DNA from 2 places in the Enterococcus sp. DIV1304_2 genome. Region 1 is predicted to be linked to the other one. Evidence: a T-box and tRNA genes for the amino acid it is inferred to sense, from the RefSeq annotation. Region 1 holds a T-box; the other holds one or more tRNA genes.
The links. The T-box of region 1 lies ahead of tyrS (tyrosine--tRNA ligase). A T-box ahead of a tRNA ligase gene usually reads a tRNA of that ligase, here a tRNA-Tyr.
Positions count from the first base shown of each region.

Region 2: it has a tRNA-Tyr gene. The T-box ahead of tyrS (tyrosine--tRNA ligase) is inferred to sense a tRNA for this amino acid. The anticodon was not compared.

Region 1 is NZ_CP187851.1:379,532-389,552, reverse strand. It holds gene IGJ14_RS01890 (aldose epimerase family protein) at 1-501, shown strand, start outside; gene IGJ14_RS01885 (LacI family DNA-binding transcriptional regulator) at 566-1,582, shown strand; gene tyrP (tyrosine-tyramine antiporter) at 1,972-3,390, opposite strand; gene tdc (tyrosine decarboxylase) at 3,635-5,509, opposite strand; gene tyrS (tyrosine--tRNA ligase) at 5,800-7,056, opposite strand; T-box leader at 7,153-7,356, opposite strand; gene IGJ14_RS01865 (hypothetical protein) at 7,652-8,806, shown strand; gene dhaL (dihydroxyacetone kinase subunit DhaL) at 8,951-9,556, opposite strand; gene dhaK (dihydroxyacetone kinase subunit DhaK) at 9,571-10,021, opposite strand, start outside.
Region 2 is NZ_CP187851.1:2,116,863-2,126,883, forward strand. It holds gene IGJ14_RS09710 (acyl-CoA dehydratase activase-related protein) at 1-4,220, opposite strand, end outside; gene IGJ14_RS09715 (TetR/AcrR family transcriptional regulator) at 4,394-5,002, shown strand; gene IGJ14_RS09720 (hypothetical protein) at 5,055-5,225, opposite strand; tRNA gene IGJ14_RS09725 (tRNA-Gln) at 5,341-5,412, opposite strand; tRNA gene IGJ14_RS09730 (tRNA-Tyr) at 5,419-5,499, opposite strand; gene IGJ14_RS09735 (DUF2969 domain-containing protein) at 5,587-5,820, opposite strand; gene IGJ14_RS09740 (ROK family protein) at 5,895-6,779, opposite strand; gene IGJ14_RS09745 (GNAT family N-acetyltransferase) at 6,845-7,294, opposite strand; gene yidD (membrane protein insertion efficiency factor YidD) at 7,327-7,602, opposite strand; gene IGJ14_RS09755 (DNA-directed RNA polymerase subunit beta) at 7,815-7,991, opposite strand; gene murA (UDP-N-acetylglucosamine 1-carboxyvinyltransferase) at 8,006-9,307, opposite strand; gene IGJ14_RS09765 (DUF1146 family protein) at 9,403-9,633, opposite strand; gene IGJ14_RS09770 (F0F1 ATP synthase subunit epsilon) at 9,945-10,021, opposite strand, start outside.

The DNA.
Region 1 (10,021 bases):
CATGCCTATTTCAATCTATCTGGAAATGGAAAACGTGATATTGATTCCCATCAACTCCAGATTCAATTAGATAGCTTGTTACTTTTGGATCATGACAAATTACCTACAGGGGAAACACTAGACAAAGCGGACTTACCCATCAATTTTCAAGAACCAAATACACTGACAGAGATTTTATCCACGTATCCTTCAGGTCTTGATGACGTTTTTTTATTAAATACGCCTAAACTCACCAAAAATAGCTTAACTTTATCAGAAGAAGCTTCCGGTCGTCAAATGAATATAGCAACTACGAACAAAAGTATGGTATTATTTTCTACAACTGGGTTCGATGCAGATTTACAGATCAACGGTCAAAACATGCATTCTCATTTTGGCTTAGCGATCGAACCACAAGAAATACCAGATATCGTTCATTTCCCGGAGTTCGGCTCGATTATGCTACGCCCTGGACAAGAACGTGTCAACCAAACAACTTATGAATTTAGTACATTCACTTAACCAGTTTTATTTAACTTGGTTTCAACAAGACGATGGACGATGAAAAAGAAAGGTGATTTAACTTATGGCAATTACAGTGAAAGATGTTGCAAAAAAAGCAGGCGTAGCGACATCTACTGTTTCTCGCGTGATCAATGACCATCCAAGTATTTCCGAAACAACGAAAAAGAAAGTACGAAAAATCATGGATGAACTAGGATATGTCCCTAATATCACAGCGAGAAATCTTGGTAAACGTGTATCAAGCGCTGTAGGTGTCATTCTTCCACCACTCGATTCCAAAGAGCGTCTTGGCAATCCGTTTTATTTAGAAATCATGGAAGCAATCAACGAAGAAGCACGACATCACGGTGTGACAACAGCTATTGCTACCGCAAAAAGTTTCGACGTCTTATTAGAGAACGTTCAGCGGATGCATTTACAAAAACAAGTTGATGGTTTTATCCTAGTCTACTCCGATAGTGATGATCCAGTCATCGATTATCTTTATGAACAACAGATTCCGTTCACACTGATCGGACAACCATACCATCATGAGAACGAAATCATCTACATTGATAACGACAATCAACTGTTAGGAAAGCAAGCCACCGAATTTTTGATCGATAATGGCCATAAAAATATTCTTTTCGTGACCAATACAACACATGAAAGTTTATACTTTGAACGCTATTTCGGTTATCAAAAAGCGATGATGTTAGCAGGACTGAACGCCCATCCAAGTGTGACCTTGGAACAGGCTGAAGATTACTTGGATTTTGACACGATCTTAAAAAAAGCTGAAGCGACAGCGCTAGTTGTTATCGATGATATTTTTGCTTTACGCACGATGCAACTCGCCCAAATGTATGGCTATATCATCCCGGAAACCCTTTCGATGATCAGCTTCAATAACTCGATTTTTTCTACATTGATGCATCCTTACTTAACAAGTATCGACATCGATATCTCTGAGTTAGGTCGAGTCGCGATGCAAAAATTACAAGAACTGATCCATGAAGAAGTGAGCAATGGTGTACGTTTAGTGATCCCCCATCGTTTGATCAAACGCGAAACGGTCGTTCCATTGAAAGAAAAATAGGGCATCCATTCCTAGGCAAATCAAATAAAAATAGCAAAGCATCTTGTCTTCGGACAAAAGATACTTTGCTATTTATTTTACTAGTAATCAACTGATCCATTAACGATAAGTCCACATTTGTATTTGACTAGAAATAATCAAAAAAAGAAATCTCTTCTATTCTTTCTAAAAATCTCTTAAAATGTGGTTAAAGAGGCATGCCTAAACATGCCCCATGTAGTCCGTTCAAAGCGGATGGCATCGATAGAGCATTAGAGCACGTCTACTTCGCCAAAAGTTGAGACGGCTCTATTTTTTTTGCTCTTGATTTTTTAAGAAAAACAACACCTACGAAGAAAACAGTTCTTCATAAGTGTTGTTTTATATTCTCTAAGAGATCATTTTTCCTGTTATTCTTTTAAGTCTGCTTCAACTTCAGTCAACCAGGTTGCTTTCTTCACGCGATTGATGATCAGCGGAATAACGAACATCACGATTGCGATGACCGCAACAAGCAATGCATCCGCTAATGTTGAAGTTCCTAACGTTGAAACAACAACGGCGATAATTGCCAACATCAGCATACAGCTAACCAGCCACGCAAAGCCATTTCCTTTTTTACCGATTCGATAAGGACGAGGCAATTCTGGATGGCTAGTTCTCATTTTCACTAAAGATATGGCGATCAAGAGATATACGATGCAATAAATCACTGTTGTTGCATTCGTCAATGTAAGAAAGACCGCACTTACATCATCCATGACGCCATAAAGTAACGCAAAGAGGGAAATAACTACTGATTGCGTCAACACCACATTTCTTGAAACACCATATTCATTTTCTTTATGAAAGCCAAATTTTGGTGGCAAGAATCCTTCACGTGCTACCTGGATGATCGTTTTAGAAGGTCCAGTTACCCAAGCAGACAATTGTAATAACACACCAATAAAGACCATAAAGCTGAAGATATTACCGATGATCGTTGGCAATCCTAAAATATCACAATAGATCAATACTGGTTGTGTGATGTTTGCCAATTCCATTGTTCCTTCTGGTACGACATTTGCAACAAACAAGGCGTTGATGACATTCAATAAAACTAGTCCGATCAATGCAATAAAGACCCCTTTAGTATAGTTCTTCGTTGCATCTTTCAAACGAGGCATATACACTGAGCTCATTTCGATTCCCACAAAAATAAATGTGATCCCTGCCAAATATTTCAATGAATCACTGTGTTGTAGATCAGGCAATGCTTTCGACCATGAAAAATCCCCCAAATAGCCATTTGAAACAAGTCCCACTTTGAAAAACGCTAAGATCCCCAAAACAAACATGATCACCACAGGAATATAAACACCCAACCAAACACCAATATTCCCGCCAACTTTCGCCATGTCAAACTTCAAGTTGAGCAAGGTGATGATCCAGTAAATGACCAAGATACACCCTAAAACGAAGTAGTGATTGTTGCCAAGAGCCGCGTTCCCAAACGTATTCCCTAACAATGGACCTAAGGTAGAAGCGACCATGACCATTCCTGGGAACATTTGCACCCAAAGTAACCACGCAACGACAAATCCCCATTTACTACCTAGTGCTGTTTTGACCCAAAGTTGCGGGCCTCCTTCTTGTGGCAGCATCGTTGATAATTCACCTGAAATCATTGAAATGGGTCCAGCAAAAAACAAGACGGCAAAAATCGTGTAAAAAATCAATGTCCAACCAACAGCTGACAATGTTGGGATACTACGAACAGTGGCACATAGCGCCATGGTCAAACCAATGAATGTTCCTAGCCCCATTTTACTTACTTGAGCTTTACTCAATTTTGACACTCTCCTTATTCATAAATAAATAGGCGTGTCTTTGAAACTTTTCATTAACAGCAACTAAAAGCAAACGTATGGCCAACTTGTGCTTTGAGTATTCTTTGCTTGGATCATCAAGCTTCAAAGGCACGTCAACGTGAAATATTTGATAAGAGAAAGGAGGCTCATCCTTTGTTCGTTTGGAACGAGAAATGAGCGCTCATTCTACTTACTCTCTCTTCGTTCATCAAAAGATTTACATTTATTTTGTTTCGTTTGCCACTAACTGATCTGCATAGATTTTTTCTAGTTTGCTTTGAAGCGCTGCTTTGATTTTTTCTGCATATTCTTCAAAATGTTCTGCTTTATTCATATAAGGCGTCATGACACTGGCACGTAAGACTGTGACTTTTCCAGCACGTTCCCATTCTTCTTCTGTAAATCCTAATTGTTTTACAAATTGAAGTGGGCTATTGCCATAATCTGGAATTGCAAAGTCTGTATGAGATGTCAAGAATTCATTGCCATAGATGCTTCCTTTGACATAAGAAGAATAGTCATACACATCATGGTTCAACTGGTTCATCGCTACCAGATCGTCATTTCCTTTTTCTTTGAATACATAATCAACCATATTGAAATCTGGATAAGTCAATGGATGAACTTCGATTTCTTTATCGCCCACTTTGAAGGTTAAATTGTTCAAGAAGTGGAAGAAACGATGTGCGCCTTCAATCGATGCTCCCATCAATTTACCATAACCAGTCACATTAAGCGGTAGTACATGATGCGCTGCCCAAACACTTGCGGCAGTTGCTCCGGCTTTTGATCCTTCCAAAATATAGGCACCAAGCAATGCTGGGATATCTGCTCCTTTTTCAAATACATAGGTTGCAAAGTAAGAGATCACATCACGCATACGAATGTCTTGGATCACGATACCTCCAGCAGAGTAAGGAACATAGCCCATTTTATGTGGATCGATCGTCACTGATTCTGCTTCTTCAATTGCTTGATATGCACGGTGTACTTCTTCTAAAAGATAATCTTTATTTTCTGTGAAGACATGATGTTTTGCGTGTACTTCTTTTAATTGATCAAATGGGATGAATTCATTGTTCTCATCAAGGAAGATCGCACGTCCGTAACCACCATAAGCTGCATCTACGTGTAGGTAGAAATAAATGCCTTCTTTTTCTAGCTTGCGACGTAATTCAACGATTTTATCGATTTCATCGATTGCCCCTTCTTCAGTAGAACCAACGACACCAACGACACCTAAAACCGGTGTTTGTTCAGCAGCCAATTCACGAATGATTGTTTCAAGTTCCTTGATGTCCATGCGGTAGTTGTGATCCACAGGCACTGGAATCACTTGATCTAGACCGACACCAATGATGTCTGCTGCTTTCAACCATGAATAGTGTTTTGTTTGTGGGACTAACCATTTACCTAATTGTTGAAGATGTTTTCCACTGCGTGCAGAATGTGCTTTGATCTCATCGATTTTTTCTGGCACTTGATCTAACAGATCAATGATTTCCCGCGTTGAAAGATTCATCAATTCCCAATCTGTTTGACCTGAAACCAATTCAGGTGCCACTTCTTTCATTGCAAGTGGCAATGATTTAATGTTGCGCGCATACCAAAGACCTTCTAAATTTGCTAATGAGCCATCTGCAACGATATGGCCCCAGCCATTTTTGTACCCCATCAATGTAGCAAATTCCATTCCAACTTCTTCTTCCATTTGACTTGTTGCTGGAGAAGATTCATATGCGACGTTATTTCCATTCCATAGCATCGCAAAATTATAGGCTAATAATGATGGCATCAATGTTTCAGAGTTCATATGACCCCAATAACGACCTGCATTATGCCATGGGACAGAGTGTGTACGCATCCGCGTAGAGATTTCAGCTAACACGTCTTTTGTTTTATTGATCGTGTGCGCGAAGCTTTCACTGCTTTTTTCTTCCGGCGTAATGATCGGCATATCTTGTGGCATATAATTTTGACGCCATCCTAAGTGCTCGTCCACTAATTCATTTAACAAAGCTTTATAGATTTGGCCATTCTCTGCTTTGTCTCCAATGAATAGTGCATTCAAATTTAAATCATTTACCTTTGATTCCATTTAGAAACCCTCCTAAAATAATTTTTTAAATTTTGTCGAGGCTTAGATTACACCTGTTTTTTATTTCTGTAAATATCACTATTCCTATTTTCCTCATTTCATTTTAATGTTTTTAATTGTTTGAATTGTTGGTACAATTGATAAAAATTAAAAAAAGGAGGGAATTTACAAATGTAAATTCTCTCCTCATGATTGTATTAACGACAACCGGCGTAACTATTAGGATAAATTTCAAAAATTGGAATTTTGTAATGGAATAGACCTTTTACAAGGTAAAAAATTACTAAATTCTAATCAACTACTTTGGCCAAAAAGTAGCGTTTTTTCCCTTTTCTGATCACTACGAATTTACCATCAAATTCTGTAGCTGGATCAATGACAAAATTTAAATCGGTTACGCGATCACCGTTAATACTTATAGCTCCGTTCGACACATCTTCACGCGCTTGACGTTTTGATGGCTCGATTTTTGTGGAAACAAGTAGTTCCACGATATTTTCAGGGGTACTTGAAATCTCTACATTCGGCATGTTTCCAAAGCCTTGTTCGATTTCTGACGCATTTAGTTCTTTGATATTTCCAGAGAACAATGCAGCTGTGATTTTTTGCGCTTCTTGTAAGTCTTCTTCGCTGTGGACAAAACGTGTCACTTCTTCTGCCAAACGGCGTTGTGCTTCACGTTTTTCAGGTTCTGTCTCCACTTTTTTCGCTAATTCATTGATTTCTTCTTGTGATAAGAAAGTAAAGAATTTCAAGTATTTCACAACATCCCGATCATCTTGATTCAACCAGAATTGGTAGAATTCGTACGGGGATGTTTTTTCAGGGTCTAGCCAGATTGCACCACCGGCAGTTTTTCCGAACTTTGTTCCATCTGCTTTTAGCATCAATGGGATCGTCAACCCAAAGGCTTCCGCTTCTGGTCCTTCCAATTTACGGATCAGATCTAAACCAGCAGTGATGTTTCCCCATTGGTCAGCTCCACCGATCTGTAATTGCACATCATATGTTCTGTGTAAGTGCAAGAAGTCGATCGATTGCAAGATTTGGTAAGTAAATTCGGTAAATGAAATTCCGACTTCCAAACGACTTGCCACGATATCTTTCGCTAACATCGTATTGATGTTGAAGTTTTTTCCGTAGTCTCTTAAAAATTCTAATAAAGAAATATTTGATAACCAGTCATAGTTGTTCACAAATGTAATATTGGCATCTTTCCCAAAAAGTTTGCGCATTTGGTTCGATAATGCATCCACATTATGTTGGACTTGTTCCATCGTTTGTAAGACACGTTCGCTTGTCCGTCCACTTGGATCACCGATCGTTCCAGTTCCTCCACCAATCAGGATGTATGGATGATGCCCTGCTAATTGGAATCTTTTCATCATCATGAACGGGATCAAATGCCCAATATGCATCGAATCTCCTGTTGGATCGACACCACAGTAAAGCGAGATACTCTTTTCTTCAACAAGCTCGCGAAGTCTTTCTTCGTTGGTTTGTTGGTTAATGGCATCACGCCAAGTTAATTCATCAATAATATTCATAACATTTCCCTCCATATCTTTTTTTATGAAAGCAGGTCCCTGCCAGCATGTCATTTATTAACGGGCAGACAACAAAAAAATCCCTTGACAATCAAGTCAAGGGACGAAAATTCGCGGTACCACCCAAATTATATGTTTGTTTTCCAAACATATCTCTCTAACATTTAACGCTGTCGCGTGGCTTCATGCCATAGACTCCTAAAATGTAATTCGCGCTAAAGCATGTACTAGTTCACAGCAACCACTAGCTTTCTGAAACATTGGCTTTATCCACTACTTCGTTTTATTCATCGTCTAATTCCTTATTCATCTATCTCCTATCTTAGAACGCACTGTTTTTTTTGTCAACAAAAAAATTTTTCTTGATCATCCGAACGATAAAAAATAACATCGTTTTTTAATCTTGAACTAGGCGGAAATGGATTTAATTGCAGAAACCTTTATTGATTCCATTGCTCGATCTGTTGAAACATGTTCTTCTTCTTGCACGCACCATTTTTTTCTTTAATTACATAATTGTCGTTACGTTAATAACTCAAACAGCTGTTATATTGTTATAGGTATCAAAAATTATTTTAGAAAGAAGGAATAAAAAATGAAATCGATGATTTTGAAAATTGCTTTATCTGCTAGTGCGATTTTATGTGCAGTCTCATGCTTGAATGTCTCTCAACCTGTCGGCGCTGAGGAAATACATCCAACAGCTGGCGAAACTGACTTCATTGGCGCCTTTGCCATTAGTGGGTCAGATGTTGTATTGGAAGTTGGCGAAACGTCTAACGAGAATATTTTAACAGCTTCTCATGCCCGCATCACAAATTCGATTGGCGTAGAAGTCCCTCCGATCATCAAGTCAGCCAATGTACAAGACACTCCAGGCATCTATCAAGCAACGATCGGCACGACCATCATGTCTTCAGTAGAAAAAGAGATCACAGTCACTGTCGTCGATAAACTTGAAGACTGTCCGACTTATGGTATTTATCAATTAACTGCTGATGATGCAACGGTTCCGGTGGGGCAAGTAGATGAAGCAGCTATCCTTCAAGCAACAAATGCGCAAGCGCTGACTTCTGGCGGCTCTCCAGTAGATGTTGTGATCAAGAAATCAAATGTAGTGAATGATACCCCTGGTACGTATCAAATCGTTTTAGGGATCAAAGAAGAACCAAAGATCCGTAAGACAGTCCAAGTCACAGTTACTAATGACGCAGGGAACGAGCAAGAAAGTCTTTACTTTGTCGACGCATCGGATGCTACTGTCTCGATCGACCAATTGGACGAACAAACGTTGATCATCATGACTAATGCCAAGGCAACTGATATTTTAGGACATTCCTTGCCTGTAGAAATCAAACACTCCACAATCAAGTTCGAGCCAGGAAATTACACTGTTACATTCGGTCTCAAAGGAGACTCAAGTTTATTTACTAAAACTGTCAATCTTACCGTCACTTCGGATAACTACGTTCCTTCCAGATTCTTTTTGCAAGCATTCGATGCAACTGTCCAGTTAGGTCAAACGGATGACCTCTCACTGATCCAAGCAACCGGCGCAAATGCCGTGACTCTCCTTGGGCAAAAGGCAAATGTTTACGTGAAGCATTCCTCGATTGAAGCAAACAAAACTGGCGAATTTGCCGTGACATTTGGCGTAACAGAAGATCCAAGAGTCGAAAAAACGGTAACAGTCTCAGTGGTTGATGAAATCAATCGTCCAGAATTGGGCGGTGGCATTGGGAATATCTAACAAACAACCACTTGTCTCACCTTAAACAGGATAAAGGACGGACCAAAAAATAATGGTTTTAAAAAAGGCGTCATCCACATAAGGTTAAAACCACTGTGGATGGCGCCTGATTTATCGAGGTTAGATCCTTCTATCCAACCTTTTTTATATTTCGTCGATTATTTCTAATAACGTAGTAAACAAGATGGCACTAGATGCCGCACCAGGATCAATATGACCGATTGAACGTTCACCTAAATAAGAAGCACGTCCTTTTTTCGCGACTAAACCTGCTGTGTGTTCTTTTGCCTGCTCAATTACTTCTTTCGTAAGATTCCCTGCGGTTAGTGCTTCAGCTACAGGGAACCAAACATCTAACATGGTTTTATCTTCTTGTTCCGCTTTTCCTCTTGCTTGGATGCCGTTCGCTCCTTCACGGATGAACTCACCTAATTGTTCTTGTGAATCGATCTGCTCTACTCCTTTTGTTGCTTTCATCAAATTCATAAACGCAGAACCGTAAAGAGGACCCGAGGCGCCTCCTACTTTGGAAATCATTGCCATAGAAAACATCTTGAAGGTATCACTGATAGTGTCAGGTGCCTTCTGTTGAAAAGCTGCTTCATAAGCTGTCACACCTCTTCCCATATTATTCCCATGATCCCCATCGCCAATGGGGGTATCTAAATCACTTAGGTACGCTTTTTTCTCTTTGATCTCTTCAGCAAAGCGGTTAAGCCATGCTTGGATCTCTTTTACCGTCAACTTCATTTTTTCATCATCCTTTACCATGCAATCGTTTCTACGTGACTTGTTAAAGCTTCTTTCCAAGTGGTTTCTGTTAAGTCAACCATTGTTAATGATAGTCCCTGCATATCCAATGAAGTCATCAAATCACCGACTTTATGGAAAGTAACATCCACCTGTTCTTCATTCAACAACGTCAACACATCATTCATGAATACAAATTGTTCCATCAATGGTGTACCACCCATCCCATTCACTAAGACACCGACTTCTTTTGGTTTTTCAGTATATTCACTCAAAATTTTCGTGACTAACTCTTTCGCTAACAATTTAGAGGGTTGCAGTTTTTCTCGACGATAACCTGGTTCGCCATGAATCCCTACACCGTATTCGATTTCGTCTTCATTTAGGTCAAAACCCGGCTTCCCTACTTCTGGGACAGTCGCAGCCCGTAATGCGACACCAATTGTTTTGGTCGCAGCAACCACT
Region 2 (10,021 bases), 1.3 Mb from region 1:
AATGTTTTCATGGCCGTTGCCATCATCAAACGGATTCGATTCAATTGATTGACTACGGAAGCACCTGGGTCATAATCGATTGCCGTAATGTTGGCTTTTGGGTAACGATGACGAAGCTCTTTGAATACCCCTTTGCCTACAACATGATTCGGTAGACAGCCAAATGGTTGCATACAAACGATATTAGGCACATCAGTTTCCAACAATTCAATCATCTCCCCGGTTAAAAACCAGCCTTCACCAGTCTGATTGCCAATTGATAAAATCTGGCTTGCTTCCTCTGCTAATTGATGAATTGGTGTTATTCCATCAAAGCGTTGTGATTTCCTTAACGCTTTATCCATTGGCTTTACAACCTGTTCAATCAAGCGGATAAGAAACTGCGCGACCCATTTGCTTTTTTTCGAATGACCTAAATGTTCATATTTCCAGATTTGGTTGTATATCGAATAATTCATAAAGCCCATGATATCAGGAACAACGACTTCAGCTCCTTCTTCTTCTAATAATCGGACGATATCATTATTGGCTGTCGGTGAATACTTGACTAGGATCTCTCCAACAATCCCTACTTTAGGTTTCGTTTGGTTCGTTAGCGGAACCGTGTCAAAATCATGGATGATTTTCGCCATATTTCGATTGAAATTTGTCAAAGAACCATTTTTGACATTGCGTTCCACTCGTTCAAGCCATTGTTGGTGCATTTCATCAATCGTGCCTTTTTCTATCTCATATGGTCGAGTGCGGTAAACGACTCGTTCAAAAAGATCGCCATATAAAAAAGCAACAGCTAAACGTTTCAACAATGGCAATGTGAACGTAAAACCAGGAGAAGATTCTACCCCTTGATTGCCGAAAGACACTGAAACCACAGGTATCTGTGGGAAGCCAGCTTCATCAAGCGCCTTGCGAAGTAGTGGGATATAATTAGTCGCTCGGCATCCACCTCCTGTTTGGGTCATCATCACGCTGGTATGATTTAAATCATATGTGCCACTTTCCAATGCCTCGACTATTTGCCCAATCGAGATGATTGCTGGATAACACGCGTCATTGTTGACATACTTCAACCCAACATCAACGGCACTGCCACTTTCACTTGGCAAACAAACGACTCGATATCCCGAGGATTTTAGAGCAACATCAACTAAACCAGATTGATGGATAGGACTCAACATTGGCAATAACAAGGTATGTGTTTTCTTCATTTCTTTGGTAAAGGTGATTTTTTCTGGTGTCAGAAATTGTTTTGTTGGTTGAAATTGTTGTTTGGTTCGTGCATTGACTGCCGCTTTTAATGAGCGCAAGCGTATCCTGATAGCACCTAAATTTGCGCCTTCATCGATTTTTAGGACAGTGTATAACTTGCCATATTGCCCCATGATTTCTTCCACTTGATCCGTTGTCACCGCATCGATACCGCAGCCGAAAGAGTTTAATTGCACTAATTCTAACTCCTTAGATTTGGCGACGACTCGGGCAGCTGCATATAACCTTGATTGATAGACCCATTGATTCACTACTCGTAATTGCCCCACATCTCCTAGATGAGCAATGCTATCTTCTGTCAAGACATGGAAGCCTTCTTGTGTGATCAATTCTGCAATCCCATGATTGATTTCCGGATCTAGATGGTAAGGACGACCTGCAAGGACGATGCCACGTTCATTGTTTTGATGCAGCATCCTTAAGGTTTCTTCTCCTTTTCGCTGAATCTCTTTTTTAAAATCGGCTAATGCTTCATATCCTTGGTGTAAGGCTTCTTTTATTTGATCTTCTGAAAATCCATAGTCAGAAAATGTTTGGTGTAACGTCTTTGCCACTGATGCTTCGTTCGCTAGATTCAAAAACGGTTGACGGTAATCGATCCTTCCTTCCCGAATCGCATCGACATTATTTTTGATGACATCTGGATAACTTTGAACGATGGGACAATTAAAATGATTGTCCGCTTGGTTGTTCTCCTTTTGCTCAAAGATCACGCCCGGATAAAAAATGCAGGAAACCCCAGCATCGATCAGTGACTGGATATGGCCATGCACCAGTTTTGCTGGATAGCAGACGGTATCACTGGAAATCGTGTCGATTCCTTGTTCGTAGATTTCTTTACTCGAACGAGGGGATAAGACTACTCGAAAGCCTAAAGTACGAAAGAAAGTCTGCCAAAGAGGAAAGTTTTCATACATATTCAATACTCTTGGAATCCCGATTTCCCCGTTGACAGCTTCTGTTTTTCGTAATGGACGGTAACGGAATAATTGCCGAGATTTTTCAGCCACTAAATTGATTTTCTTATCGGCTTTTTTGATTTTGATCTGTGCCCCACGTTCACAACGATTACCAGAAATCAACTTCCGACCATCAGAAAATAAAGTGACCGTCAATAGGCAATTGTTCTCACACAACCCACAGTGCGTCAATTCTTTTTCTGTGGTCAACTGAGACAATTCTTCGAATGAGAGTACTTCACTTATTTCCCCTTTTTGATATTCTTCCAAAGCAATCAAAGAAGCCCCATATGCACCCATCAATCCTGCGATAGAAGGACGAACAACTTCTCTTCCACTGATTGTTTCAAATGCTCGCAAGACTGCATCGTTGTAAAAGGTTCCACCTTGGCACACGATCTTATTGCCTAGATCTTCTGGTTTTCTGATTTTGATCACTTTGTAGATCGCATTTTTGATCACAGAATAAGATAGACCAGCCGAGATGTCTCCAACAGAAGCGCCTTCTTTTTGGACTTGCTTGACCTTTGAATTCATGAAGACCGTACATCTGGAACCTAAGTCCACAGGGTTCTTGGCTGAAATAGCAGCAACCGCAAAATCTTGGATTCCATAACCTAATGACTTAGCAAATGTTTCGATAAATGAACCACAACCTGAAGAACAGGCTTCGTTCAATTGAATCGAGGACAATGCACCGTCCTTGATCGTCATTGCCTTCATGTCTTGTCCGCCAATATCTAAAATAAAATCGACACCTGGTTGAAAAAAATTTGCTGCTTTATAATGCGCCATCGTTTCGACTTCACCAATATCGATTTTCAATGCACTCTTGATCAACGCTTCACCATACCCAGTCACTACCGCTTTACCGATAAAGCAGTCTTTGGGCATTTGCTCATACATATTTTTCAATACGTTGATGGTTGTTTCTAAAGGCTGTCCTTCATTGTTTCCATAAAATGAGAATAATAGCTCTCCTGATTGATTGATCAAGGTGACTTTCGTCGTTGTCGAACCAGCATCAATACCTAGAAAAGCCACCCCCTGATGGGTAGCTAGCGCACGTTCTTGCACCTTCGCTTTTTCGTGTCGGCTGCGAAAATCAGCTAACTCTTGATCGTTCTGAAACAATGGCGCTAAAGAACGAGATGGATGAAGCAACTCTTGCTCTTGGCTTTTCAATTTCTGGATTAATTCACTGAGTGTTTTTTCCTTTGAAGTTTTTGCGTGATAAGCTGCCCCTAATGCTACGAATAGTTGCGGATTTTCTGGAAAAATCACTTCTTCCGTCGATAGACCGAGCGTTTCAATAAAGCGTCGCCGTAATTCAGACATAAAGTAAAGTGGGCCACCTAAAAAGGCGACCTTTCCTTTGATCTTTCTGCCTGCTGCTAAACCAGCGATCGTTTGATTGACGACGGCTTGAAAAATACTAGCAGCGATATCGGCTTTCGCCGCTCCTTCATTGATCAGTGGTTGTACATCCGTTTTAGCGAATACACCACAGCGAGAGGCAATTGGATAAAGCTGTTGGTACGCTTTAGCTAGTTCATTCAACCCATTTGCATCGGTTTTCAATAGTGCTGCCATCTGATCAATAAACGCGCCTGTCCCTCCCGCGCAGCTACCATTCATGCGTTGTTCTAAAGAAGAACCAAAAAAAGTGATTTTGGCATCTTCTCCCCCTAATTCAATTGCTACATCTGTTTCGGGAATCCTTTCTTCAATCGTTTTTGTACATGCAATCACTTCTTGGATAAAAGGTAATTGTAGATGTTCCGCTAATCCCATACCGCCAGAACCAGTGATGGCAAAAGCAATCCCCTGATCTTGTAAGGTTGTTTTGGCTTCTTCTAATATGTTGATGGTTGCTTTTCTGATATCTGCATAATGTCGTTCGTATTTAGCAAAAAGAGTTTCGCCATGGTTATCAAGAATCACTAATTTTACTGTCGTTGAACCTACATCGATACCTCCGTACATTTTCATCGTCTCGCCACCTTCTTAAAAAAACGCTTTGTTGAACATTGAACAAACCGTCTGTTATACTACATATATCTATTTTAAAACGATTTAGAGCGATTGCAATAAGCAATAATCGTCAGTTTGTGAGATAAACAACAATCGTGTGCGATTTGTCGACCAAAAGTGAGGAGATTTTTATGATGAAGAAAAACGATCTTCGAGTGAAACGTACCAACAAAATGATTATTGAAGCGTTCTTACGTTTACTAGAAACAAAAAGTATGGAGCGAATCACGATCCAAGAAATCGCCGATGAAGCAATGATCAATCGTGCGACTTTTTATGCTCATTTCAAAGATAAACAAGATCTCTATGAGCATTTATTCCATATCGCTATCCAGACATTTACCTCGATCTTAGATTTGGAACCCTTGATGGAAGGCAATAAATTGAAGCTGAAACGGGTCAACCGCGCCTTAACTCAAATTTACCAATTGGTGGCTGAGAACAAAGCCATATTTATTACGACTTTGGACGGCACTTCGATCGAGTTTTTCAGAAAAAAGTTGAAAATTTTCTTATCAGAAAAATATGCCACTATCTTTGATCGTCTAAAAATCACAGAGAACGAACTAGAAGTACCTATTGACTTTATCACAGAATACATAACTGCCATTTTCACCGGTACTTTACATTGGTGGGTCACTAGTGATACCGAGATGACACCACAGCAGTTAGCTACTTTAGTCATCAAATTAGTGGGAAATGGTCACTTGACCGTCTTAGGGATCGAGATTGAAAAATAACAAAAGCTCTGAAGAACACAAGATTATGTGAACTTCAGAGCTTTTGTTATTCTTAACGATTTTTAGACAACCATTTTTTGGTATGATTTGTTGGACGTTTCGCTTTGATTTGGACAAATTTTTCTGATTTTTTCGGTACATGGATCTCTACATTGTACTTCTCCGATTTGATCATATCGTAAATTTTTTCTGCTGTTTCATCTACTTTTTGTTTCCACTTCATTTGTGCCGCCTCCTTTTTTCTTCTTATATCTACTCTAGCCTATAATAGCAAAATCAGCAAGAAACAAGGTGTTTTACACAAAAAAAGAGTGATCTGCAACTGATCACTCTAGGAACTGGGGTAGCTGGATTCGAACCAACGCATGAGGGAGTCAAAGTCCCTTGCCTTACCGCTTGGCTATACCCCAATGAAATGGAGGAGAGTGGATTCGAACCACTGAACCCTAAGGAACGGATTTACAGTCCGTCGCGTTTAGCCACTTCGCTACTCCTCCGAAAGGTTTGTATCAACCTGACTTAGTTATAATACCTAATTTTCCAAGTGATTGCAACCCTTTATTGAAAATTTTTTTGATATTTTTTTATTCGTGTAAATTCCAATGACGAATTACTGTTTCTATCGCATTTTCAAGACTTTTTTCTTTGCCAAAGTCTTCTTCTCCCAAGAAAATCTCAAATTCTTTTGGGCCATACGCTAAAATTTCACCGATCATTTTTTTACCAATAAATAACTGCGTTACCTCATATGTGTTCCCTTTGATCGTTTTTTTGATCTCTTCGGTACGCACTTCAATATCTTTATTCTTTTTTGACATTATTTCCCACCTCCTCAATAGTTTATCACATTTAACGGCAGAAAACATTCACTGCGTGCCTTCTATTTGATAATTTATTTTCCTGCTTCTTGTTGCGCTAGATAATTTGCTGCTGCCCCTATCAGGTTCGCATCATTGCGATACTCACACAGGGTGATCAATGGATCAAAATCATTCAACCCAAAATGATTCGTCAATTTTTTCATCCGTTGATTGATTTCTGTCAGTAATCCCTCTTTTGCAGAAATTCCGCCACCCAATACGATCACTTCTGGATCAAAAGAAAATTGAATACTAAATAACCCTTTTGTTAAATAATCATAAAAAGATTCAACTTCTTCTTGTGCGAGAGGATCACCATTTTCTGCTAATTCAAAGACTTCTTTTCCACTAAAGGTATGTTTATCTAATCCTTTGCGTTCACAATACCGCCACGCCATTTGGACTGCCGTTCCTAATGTACTGAATGTATGCTCCCCATTAAGAAACATCAAGCCAAATTCTCCGCCATAAAGATGAGCGCCTTTATTCAATTCACCATTAGTGAACATCGCACCACCTACGCCTGTACCAATTACTACAAAAGCAACATTTTGATAGCCACGAGCAGCACCTTCATAAAACTCAGCCATTCCCGCGCAATTCGCATCATTTTCCATAGCAACTGGCAGACCAAACAATTCCTCTAATTCAGTATAAATATCAAACCCATGGATATAGGGGATCGCGCTGATACCTTCAATCACTTGTCGTTGGCTATTCACAACACCTGGTGCACTAAAGGCGACCCCACTGATTGCTACTTCTTGTGATAATTGTTGGAATACCAATAATAATTGCGCTTTCATTTCTTTCCATGTAGCTGGTGTTGTGAACTGACCTTTATGTGTTAGTGTTTCTTGTTCCCAATAACCATATTTGACAGCTGAACCACCAAAATCGAATGCTAAAATCCCCATAATTATTTGTTCCTCCTCGATAGTTTTTCATCATTAGTTTCACTGTGAAACGCTCTCTTTTTATTCTATAATTCTTTGGCTAAAGTGACTTGATCTCTTAGAAGTATTCCTTCTTCATAGATTGGTTCTGGGTAGTTATTGATGAAGTAATCCTTTTCTCTTGATACTTCTTTAAAGCCTTTTTTCTGATAAAGATGTAACGCTGGATTCGTGATGCTTCCTGTACGGATCAGTATTTTTGTTGGTTGTTTGCATTCTTTGCTCAACTGTTCGAGTGCATGGTCAATCAGCTTGCCACCGATTCCTCTTCCTTGATGCGCATCAGCAACAGAAACATTCATGATCTCACATTCCGTTTCTCTGATTTCATAAACAAGCACACCAATCACTTCATCCTGCTCTTTCCAGATAAATCCATCGCCATTGGTCACATAAGTGATCACTTTGTCTTTATCAGGATCGGCTTCTAGTAGTAACGCCCATGGTAAGTCACTTTTGTTCAATTGTTGAAACATCGCTTTCTCCCATCTAATAAAAATCAATGACTCTATTTTTTGTATTTTTTATAGTCTGGCATCGATTGATCTTCTTTATTACGCGTCAAACGAAAGTTACGAGGCACATAATCGATACCGCCTTTCACAAATGGGTGGCAACGAAAGATGCGTGCTGTTCCCATTAGGGTTCCTTTGAGCGCACCATGTACTTGGATGGCTTGAATCATGTAATTGGAACAAGTTGGATAATACCGACAACTTGGTGGGAACGCAGGTGAAATAAAACGCTGGTATCCTCGAACTAAATAAATTAAAATCTTTTTCATATTTTCATCTCCATAAAAAAGAGGATTGGTCATACATCCACTTACCATCCCCTATAACCGGATAAACGGTGTTCTAAAAGCAACTCCTACAGAAATAAGCGCCAAAACCCAAAAATATGAAAAGCTATTTTCGGATTTTGGCGCTTATTTCTCGGAGCTGTACGCTTTTGCCACAACCTCTTTTTATCTTATCTGTTACCTAGTGTACACACTTAACTAAAGAAATCAAAGATATGCAACCATAAGCTCGGTTGAAAGACCTTGAATGGACTTCCACCGCCAATCAAACCATATCCGATCATTGTTCCAATGATGAATAATAGGAGTACAAGTAAAATGACAGCTAAAATTTTTACCAAACTTATCAAAATATAGCGTGGACTCGTCATCTCTCGTCACATCCTTAAGCGATTGTTTGTGGTGTTTTTTCGACTGGTGTTTCTTCTACATTTACACGTTCCACATCTGCACCTAATTGTTGCAATTTAATATGGAAATTATAATAGCCACGATCTAAATATTTTAGGTTACGAACGCGTGTGATTCCATTTGCTTTCAAACCAGCTAATACGAGCGCTGCTGCTGCTCTTAGATCTGTTGCATAGACTTCAGCACCTTGTAATTCGTGATTACCATCCATGATTGCAATGTTACCATCGATTTTTACATGTGCATTCATTCTGCGCATTTCTTCAAGATGTTGGAAACGGTTCTCAAAGACTGTTTCAGTCACAACACTTGTACCTTCTGCAACCAACTGAATAGCAGTCATTTGTGCTTGCATATCCGTTGGGAAACCAGGATGTGGCATTGTTTTTACATCTGTTGGTAAAATATGTTTTGGTCCGATGACACGAACGCCACCGTCTTCTTCAGTGATCGTTGCACCCATTTCAATCAATTTAGAGATCAATGGACGATTATGCTCAGAAATCGCATCAGCGATCAATAGATTGCCTTCAGTCATTGCTGCTGCTACCATGAAAGTACCAGCTTCGATACGGTCTTGGACGATTGAATGGTTGACTGCATACAAATGATCAACGCCTTCGATACGCATCGTTTCTGTACCAGCGCCATAAACATTCGCACCCATTTTATTTAAGATATTCGCTAAATCAACGATTTCAGGTTCACGTGCGACGTTTTCAATGATCGTCGTGCCTTTTGCTTTGACAGCAGCCATCATGATGTTTTGTGTCGCACCAACACTTGGAAAATCTAAATAGATCGTATTTCCGATCAGTTGATCGGCGATTGCTTCGATATAACCATTCTTTTGAATGATTTTTGCACCCAAGGCTTGAAAACCTTTTAGGTGTAAATCGATCGGACGTTTTCCAATCGCACATCCACCAGGCATTGCAACTTTTGCATGACCATTTCTAGCCAATAATGGTCCCATCACAACGATTGACGCACGCATTTGGCTTACGTATTCATAAGGTGCTTCAATTTCTAATTCTCTCGATGCATCAAGTGTCACACGATTATTCTCTTCATCAAACGCTACATCTACGTTCAAATGACGGATCACTTGATTCATAGTGAACACGTCAGAAAGAATTGGCACATTATCTAAAACGGTCGTTCCTTCTTCAGCCAATAAACTTGCGGCTAAAATCGGCAATACCGCATTCTTTGCTCCTTCGATCTTTACTGTTCCTTTTAATTGATTGCCACCTTTTACGATGATCTCTTCCATGTTGTTCCCCCCAAAAAAATCCGTTGAGTATACATTCGCTCAAAATCTTTTTTATTATATCACTTCTTGTTTTAAAATAGTACCTTTTTTTAAAATTATAGGCTGACGAAAAGATTTCGACATAGCGCAATGATCTCTAAGAAAAAACTGCTCGCTGTATACCCTAAAAAAATTGAAAAAAGGACAATTGCCATTCTAATTTGTGTCGTATGCATTGAACGAAAAAAAGCGTCAACGCGTAAAGAACGCAAAGACCAAAAGGCTAAGTAAATAAATGCCAAATGACTAACGATCCGAATGATTGCATCAATACCATATACTTGCATCATTACGCCCTTTCTAACAAATGTTTTTGATAACTAACACACTGATGATACCATAAATTTTATAAAAGTAGAAATTATTGGTTGTAAAAATGATAAATCTCTGTAATTTTCTTGACAAACTCTGAAAAATGGATGAAAAATATCATTTCTTTACACTAAAAAAATAAATTTTATCCTAACAATGAATGATAAAGAAAAGAAGAGATCGGGAAACACACGTGGCTGCATTAGCACCCATAAGTGTTTGTCCCGATCTCTTCTTTTGGGAGTTGTTCTCCCACCATAATTCAATTACTTGTCAATTATAGTAATCACTTATGTTTTGATACATTGATACGGTTCACTGCGCGGTGTAACGCAACAGTTGCCCGTTTCAGTTCATTCTTAT